Regions from separate parts of the Microbacterium bandirmense genome, predicted to be linked through region 1. Evidence: predicted binding sites of a transcription regulator. Region 1 holds the regulator's gene; the other holds the start of a gene.
What was found. The regulator HspR, encoded in region 1, represses chaperone genes until heat shock. The targets are predictions, from matches to a motif close to AAGTTGAGTCNNNNNGACTCAACTT.
Positions count from the first base shown of each region.

Region 2: the regulator HspR is predicted to act here: its motif matches at 1,766-1,790, upstream of WDU99_RS09895 (ATP-dependent Clp protease ATP-binding subunit).

Region 1 covers NZ_JBBDGM010000004.1:268,586-272,467, forward strand. Annotated here, with positions in the region: gene mgtE (magnesium transporter) at 104-1,462, shown strand; gene WDU99_RS06745 (heat shock protein transcriptional repressor HspR) at 1,555-2,016, opposite strand; gene WDU99_RS06750 (DnaJ C-terminal domain-containing protein) at 2,018-2,995, opposite strand; gene WDU99_RS06755 (nucleotide exchange factor GrpE) at 3,003-3,638, opposite strand; gene dnaK (molecular chaperone DnaK) at 3,641-3,882, opposite strand, start outside.
Region 2 covers NZ_JBBDGM010000007.1:105,970-109,851, forward strand. Annotated here, with positions in the region: gene WDU99_RS09895 (ATP-dependent Clp protease ATP-binding subunit) at 1-1,751, opposite strand, end outside; gene WDU99_RS09900 (glutamine amidotransferase-related protein) at 1,852-2,568, shown strand; gene WDU99_RS09905 (glutaminase) at 2,574-3,029, opposite strand; gene WDU99_RS09910 (cation:proton antiporter) at 3,029-3,882, opposite strand, start outside.

The DNA of each region.
Region 1 (3,882 bases):
GTCACAGACTTCTTCCCCTCCTCGCTTTCGCACCGCTCGGCTGAGCGACGCCCCATCGGAGCGCGTCTGCCGCCTGCCGCGGTGCCTTCCCGTAAGGCATGCCATGACTCCCACGCAGCTTGAGCACATCTCCGACGTCGCCGACACCGTCGAGCAGCTGATCGCCCGCGGCGATCTAGCTGAGGCGTCTGCCGCACTGACCCCGCTGAACATCCCGGAACTCGTCGAACTGCTCGGCCGGCTCAGCATCGCCGACGGCGCCGTCGTCTACCGATTGCTGGCGAAGACCAGGGCACTCGAGGTCTTCGAGGCGCTCACACCGGGCACGCAGAGCGACCTGATCCAGGCGCTGCAGGACTCCGAGGTCACCCGCCTGTTCGCCGAGATGGATCCCGACGACCGCGTCTGGCTGATCGACGAGCTGCCGGCCTCGGTCGCACCCCGCCTGCTGCGGGGGCTCTCGTCGCGGGAACGCGAGCTGACGGCATCCGTGCTCGGTTATCGCGACAACGCGATCGGGCGACGGATGAGTCCAGAGGTGATCATCACCCACCCGCAGTCGACCGTGGGAGACACGATGCGGCGAGTGCGCGCCGGACTCGACCACGCCGAGACGATCTACACCCTCCCGGTCACCGATGCCGGCCGCCGCGTGGTGGGCGTCGTCAGTCTGCGCGACCTGCTCGCAGCATCCGACGACGACGCCATCGCCGACCTGATGAGCGACGCGCACGTCGCGAACGCCGATGAGGACGCCGAGACCGTCGCGCGCCGCACCACCGACCTCGGGCTGCTGGCGCTGCCCATCGTCGACAGCGAGGAGCGGCTCGTCGGGGTGCTCACGATTGACGATGCGGCGCGCATCCTCAAGCAGGAGGAGAGTGAGGATGCTGCCCGCCAGGGCGGCGTGGAGCCGCTGCGCCGGTCGTACCTGTCGACCCCGATCCGGCGCCTGGTGCGCTCGCGCGTGGTGTGGCTGCTGGTGCTCGCCGTCGGTGCGACGCTCACCGTGCAGGTGCTCGACACGTTCGAGGCGACGCTGGCGCAGATGACGGTGCTGGCCCTGTTCGTGCCGCTGCTGATCGGTACGGGCGGCAACACGGGCAACCAGGCTGCGACCACCGTGACCCGTTCACTGGCTCTGGGCGAGATCACGCCCCGCGATGTGCGCAAGGTGCTCTCGCGCGAGATCCGCGTCGGGCTCAGCCTCGGACTGCTGCTCGGCCTGCTGGGGTTCGGCATCGCCGGACTGGTCTACGACTGGCACATCGGCCTGGTCATCGGGCTGACGCTCACCGCGGTGTGCACGGTGGCAGCATCCATCGGCGGCATCATGCCGCTCGCCGCGCGAGCCATCAAGGTCGACCCGGCCGTGTTCTCGAACCCGTTCATCACGACGTTCGTCGACGCGACGGGTCTGATCATCTACTTCCTCATCGCGAAGGCCGTGCTCGGGATCTGACGCTCTCGCGGCTGGGTGCGCCACACTTTTCTGCATCTGCGCCATCGATCGATGGCGCAGATGCAGGAAGGGGTAGCGCGTGCGCCACTGCGTCAGCCCTCGTCGTCGGCGCGGTCGGAGCCGCGCTCGTCACCGGCGGCGCGGCGCGCACGCGGATGCCACAGCACCACTTCCGTCGAGCGGCGGATCCGCCGGCTCGACCCGACCGGCACGATGGAGCCGGTGGCCCCCGCGGCGAACACGCGCACGCCGGGACGATTGTCGCGCTCGGCGCGCAGCGCGCCCTCCAACTCCACGACGCGGCGCCGCAGCATCCGCACCTCGTCCTCCAGATCGAGCAAGCGGGCGATGGCCGGCAGACTCATCCCCTCGCTCGAGAGCTGGGCGACCTCACGCAGCTGCTCGACGTCGCGCATCGAGTAGCGGCGCGAGCCGCCGCGGGTGCGACCGGGCACCACCAGGCCGATGCGGTCGTACTGCCGCAGCGTCTGAGGGTGCATTCCGGCCAGTTCCGCGGCGACCGCGATCGCGAAGACGGGTGCGTCGGCGTCCATGTCAGGCCTTCGCCTTGGCCATCAGGTCGGCCCGCGGGTTCTCCTTGGGCTCGAGCTCGTGGAAGCGCTGCAGCGCCTCGCGGGCGGCGTCGTCGAGGTGGGTGGGCACGGCGACCTGAAGCTCTGCGAGCAGATCCCCGGTGCCCTTCGACGAGGCGATGCCCCGTCCCTTGACCCGCAGCACGCGCCCGGAGGGCGTGCCGGGCGCGACCCGCAGCTTGACCGGATCGCCGCCCAGCGTGGGCACCTCGATGGTCGCGCCGAGCGTCGCCTCGGTGAACGTCACCGGCACGGTCAGACGCAGATTGAGCCCGTCACGGCTGAACACCGGATGCTGACGCACCTTCACCTGCACGACGATGTCGCCGGGCGCACCGCCGTCGGGCGACGGGCGGCCGCGCCCGCGCAGACGGATCTTCTGACCATCGGCGACGCCGGCCGGCACCTTGACCTTGAACGGCTTGCCGTCTTCGGCCTGCAGAGTGATGGTCTCGCCCTTGGCCGCGGTGATGAAGTCGAGCGTGGTGCGCGCCGTGACGTCGGCGCCCTTCTGCGGGCCGCCGAAGCCGCGGTACCCGCCGGTCGGCTGCCCGAACCGGCCCGAGCCGAACGACCCGCCGCCCTGCGAGAACATCGAGAAGATGTCGTCGAAGTCGGCCTGCTGGCCGCCCTGTCCGAAGCGGCTGAAGACGTCTTCGAAGCCACCGGATGCCCCGGGCCCGGGCGCCGTGAAGCGCGCGCCCGAACCCATGGCGCGGATCTCGTCATACTCGCGACGCTGCTCGGCATCGCTGAGCACGGCGTACGCCTCGCTGATCTCTTTGAACCTCGCCTCGGCCTTGGCATCACCCTGATTGGAGTCGGGGTGGTACTTGCGCGCGAGCTTGCGGTACGTCTTCTTGAGATCGGCGTCGGAGACGTCCTTGGTGACGCCGAGCGTCTTGTAGAAGTCCTTGTCGAACCAATCCTGGCTGGCCATCGATCACCTACTCCGCGGGTACGGCGACGACGACCTTCGCGGGGCGAAGCTCGACATCGCCGAGACGGTATCCGACCTCGGCGACCTCGAGGATCGTCGAAGTGGTGGCCCCGGGAGTGGGCTGCTGGAAGATCGCCTCGTGCTGCTGCGGGTCGAACTCCTCGCCCGCGGCGCCATAGGCGACCACGCCGAGGCGCTCCACGACCGAGCGCACCTTCTCGGCGATCACGGCAAAGGCCGATCCCTCGACCAGGTCGCCGTGCTGCTGAGCGCGGTCGAGGTCGTCGAGCACGGGCAGCAGGCCCTTGGCGGCCTCGCCCTTCGCCCGGGCGATCTCGACGTGACGCTGCTCCTCGGTGCGGCGCCGGTAGTTGGCGTACTCGGCCTGCAGTCGCTTGAGATCGTTGAGCAGCGCATGCTCAGCATCCGCGATTCCGGCGCCGTCGGCGTCGTTCATCGTCGCCTCGTCGGTCTGCATGGCGTTCAGGATGTCGTCGACCGTGAGGTCGTCATCCGACCCCTCCGCGGCCGCGGCGTCGGCCGCGTCGGCGTTCTCGGGGATTCCCGAATCCGGCGCGGGGCCGGATGCCGCAGCATCCGACCCCTCGCTCTCGGGAACTTCGTCGAAGTTCTTGTCCGTCATCGTTACTTCTTCTCGTCCTCGTCGTCGATGACCTCAGCGTCGACCACATCCTCGTCGGAGTCGGTCTCGGCCGTGGGCTCCTCGGCACCACCGTCGGCTGCGGCTTCGGCCTGCTGGTTGGCGTAGATCGCCTCACCCAGCTTGCCCTGCGACTCGTTCAGCTTGTCGAACGCGGTCTTCACAGCGTCGTCGTCCTCGCCGGCGAGAGCCGTCTTGAGGGCGTCGACGTCGGCCTGCACGTCGG
Region 2 (3,882 bases), on a different contig from region 1:
AGCTCGGTCTTGCCGACGCCGGTCGGACCGAGGAACAGGAACGAGCCGACCGGACGCCGTGCGTCGCCCATGCCGGTGCGGCTGCGCCGCACGGCGCGCGCCACCGCGGCTACCGCGTCGTCCTGCCCGATCACGCGGGCGTGCAGATCGTTCTCGAGGTCGCCGAGGCGCTCGCGCTCGGTCTCGGTGAGACGGCTCACGGGGATGCCCGTGGCGCGCGAGATCACCGCGGCGATATCGGGCTCGTCGACGACCGCGTCCTTCGAGGCGGACGCCCCGCGAGCGCCTGCCTCGTCGATGCGGCGCTGCCCGTCGGCGATGGCATCGCGCAGCCGCGACGCCTCCTCGTAGTGCTCCGATCCGACGGCGGCGTTCTTCTGCGCCTCCAGCTCGGCCAGCTCGGTGAGCAGGGATTCGACATCGCTGACGACACCGAGCTTCAGCCGCAGCCGGGCTCCGGCCTGATCGATCAGGTCGATGGCCTTGTCGGGCAGCACGCGATCCGGCAGATAGCGGGCACTGAGCTCGACGGCGGCCCGGATCGCCTCGTCGGTGTACGTCACCGCGTGGTGCTCCTGGTAGGCGGACTTCAGCCCCTGCAGGATCAGCACGGCGTCGTCGACCTGTGGCTCGGCGACCTTGACCGGCTGGAAGCGGCGCTCCAGCGCCGGGTCCTTCTCGATCCGGCGGTACTCGCTGAGAGTCGTCGCGCCGACCAGGTGCAGGTCGCCGCGAGCGAGCCGCGGCTTGAGGATGTTCCCGGCATCCATTCCGCCCTCGCCGGATCCGTCGGCGCCGACGACGGTGTGCACCTCATCGATGAACACGATGATCTCGCCCTTGTGCGCGGCGATCTCGTCCATCGTCTTGGTGAGGCGCTCCTCGAAGTCGCCGCGGTAGCGCGTGCCCGAGAGCATCGCCGGAAGATCCAGCGCGATCACCCGGCGGCCCTGCAGCTGCGCGGGCACGGCATCGTCGACGATCGCGCGGGCCAGGCCCTCGACGATCGCCGTCTTTCCGACACCGGCCTCGCCGATCAGCACAGGGTTGTTCTTCGTGCGGCGGCTGAGGATCTCGATGGTCTGCTCGATCTCATCCGACCGGCCGATCACCGGGTCGAGTTCGCCATCGCGTGCGCGGGCGGTGAGGTCGAGCCCGTATTGGTCGAGCATCGGGGTTTCGGATGCTGTCGCCTGAGCACCCTCGGCCGCCGCCTCGCCCCCTGCGGCGACGGGCTCGCGCAGGCCCTGCGTGAGGGCCTCGGCGGTGACTCCGACGCGCGCGAGGATCTGCCCGGCGGGCACGTCCTGCCCGAGGACCAGAGCGAAGAACAGGTGCTCGGGGTCGATGTAGGTGGCACCCGACGAACGGGCGACCTGATAGGCGTGAAACAGCGCACGGCTGGCACTGGGGGTGATGGTGGCTGCGCCCTGACCGGACGACTCCCCGGGCATGGGGAGGCCGGCGTCGACGGCGGCGATGATGGTCTTCGGGTCGACGCCGATGTGACGGATCGCCTGCGCCACCGCGTCGTCCTCGACGATCACGCGCAGCACGTGCAGCGCGTCGAGCTCGGTCTGACCGCGCTCCAGCGCGAAGCGACCGGCGCGCTGCAGGATCTGCTGGGTGCGCGCGGTGAGGAACCGGCTGAGGTCGATCGAGCGAGCCTGCCGGCCCCGTTCACCTGCGAGATAGCGGGCCAGGAACTCGTCGAAAGACCCCGACCCCGCCTCGTTGAACTCGTTGGGCATTGCGCTTCCTCTCAAAGTTGAGCGTAGTTCTATCAACTTCAACATCAGATGATGACCGATATTCCCGATCCGCGTCAAACCGGCCCAATAGAATCTCTCCATGTCCTCGGTGCTGTACGTGTGCGTCCGTCCTGAGCGCAGCGCGGCGGATGCCGAGCACCGCTCGTTCAGCCGGGGTCTCGGCCTCGGCGCACTCGATCGCATCGACCTGCTGCACGCCTCGCTCGAGACCGTCGAGTGGCAGCGTTACCAGGGCTTCGTCATCGGCGGGTCGCCCTTCAACGTCACCGACACCGACAAGGGCGAACACCAGCGCGCCGTCGAACACGATCTCGAGCGCATCGCCGCGCGCACGCTCGACGGCAGGGCCACGACGCTGTTCACCTGCTACGGCATCGGCGTCGTCACACGGATGCTTGGCGGCGAGGTGCACACGGCCCAGCCCGAGCAGGCGAGCGCGACCCGCATCGACCTCACCGCGGCGGGCCGCTCCGATGCCCTCTTCGGACCGAGTGGGGCGAGCCTGTCGGTGTTCACCGCACACAAGGAGTCGGCGCGCGAGACACCGCCGGATGCCGTGCTGCTGGCCACCAGCGACGCCTGCACGGTGCAGGCGTACCGGGTGGGCGAGCGCCTGTACGCCACCCAGTTCCATCCCGAGGCGTCACCGCAGGACTTCGCCGATCGCATGGCCGTGTACCGGGCATCCGGTTACTTCGACCCCGCACAGTACGACGCGACCGAGCGCGCGGTGCTGTCGGCGTCGGTCGACGGCGACCAGCTGCTCACGCGCTTCCCCGACCTGATCGGGGCGTGACCGCGTCAGCCGCGGGCGAGCGCGATCCGCTCAGCGAGGTAGCCCGCGAGCGGCACCGGCGACGCGCCCGGCGCCCACCGCACGTGCGGCTCGCCGTCGACGAGCACGAGTGGCCCGGAGGCGTCGCCCGTGTCGACTGCCGCGACGTCGATCGGATGCCAGTCCACGTGCACGATCTCGCCTTCGGCGAAGCCGCCGCGCCGCGCCTGCGCCCGCCGATCGGCACGCGCCCTGGCCGACTCGGCGGTGTACCCACGGCGCACCTCGGCCGCCGCGCGCAGGACCTCGCCCGTCTCGAACACCGCGTCGTCGGCGAGCAGCAGCACCCCCAGATGCCACGCCTGGCCAGCGCGCACGATCCGCGTGCCACGCCAGCGTGACACCTTGACGACGCCGAGGCCGTTCTGCGGCACATCACGCAGCTCGTCACGCGCGTTCGCGAGCAGAGCAGCGGCCGTCATCACAGCTCTCCTCGAGATGATGCGCCCCGCACAGCCGCGCGCTCACCGCGCAGCGTCATGCCGACCAGCGGGTACAGCAGCACCGACAGCATCCCCGCGCCGACCAGTGCGGCGGCGATGTCGGTTCCGAGCATCTCCCGGTCGACGCCGATCGCGGTCACCGCGACGATGATCGGCAGGCCCGTGGCCGACAGCAGCGCAAGGGCAGTGCGATCCCGCCCGCTCATCTCGGCAGTCGCCGAGAACTGCGCGGCCAGGCCACGGATCACGAGCAGGACGATCAGCAGCAGTGGCACGAGGGCCGACGCGAGTGGCGTCGCCAGCAGTGCGTCCAGGTCGAATGTGACACCGGTGTAGATGAAGAAGATGGGCACGAGAAAACCGAACGCGATGGCCTCGACCTTGCTCTCCACCTCTTCGGCATCCTTCCTCGAAGCGCTCGACATCACGATGCGCCACACGCTCCCGGCGACGAACGCGCCCAGCAGGATGTCGAGGTCGAGCCACATGCTCAACGCCACCAGCGCGGCGACGAGCAGCAGCACGAAGCGCACCCCGAACTGCGCCGAGGTGTGCAGCGTGGCGCTGACGACGGCATGCAGTCGGCCGTGCGGCAGGCGGCGCGCCGCGTAGACGGTGAGCAGCGCCACCGCGACGAACACGAGCAGGATGACGGTCGCGGCCGGCGCCGAGCGCACACTGAGGAAGATCGAGATCGCGATCAGGGGGAGGAACTCGCCGACCGTGCCGACCGCGGTGATCGCGCGGCCGAACGGCGTGCCGAGTTCTCCGGCGTCACGCAGAACGGGCAGCAGGGTGCCCAGTGCCGTCGAACTGAGTGCGATCGCGACGA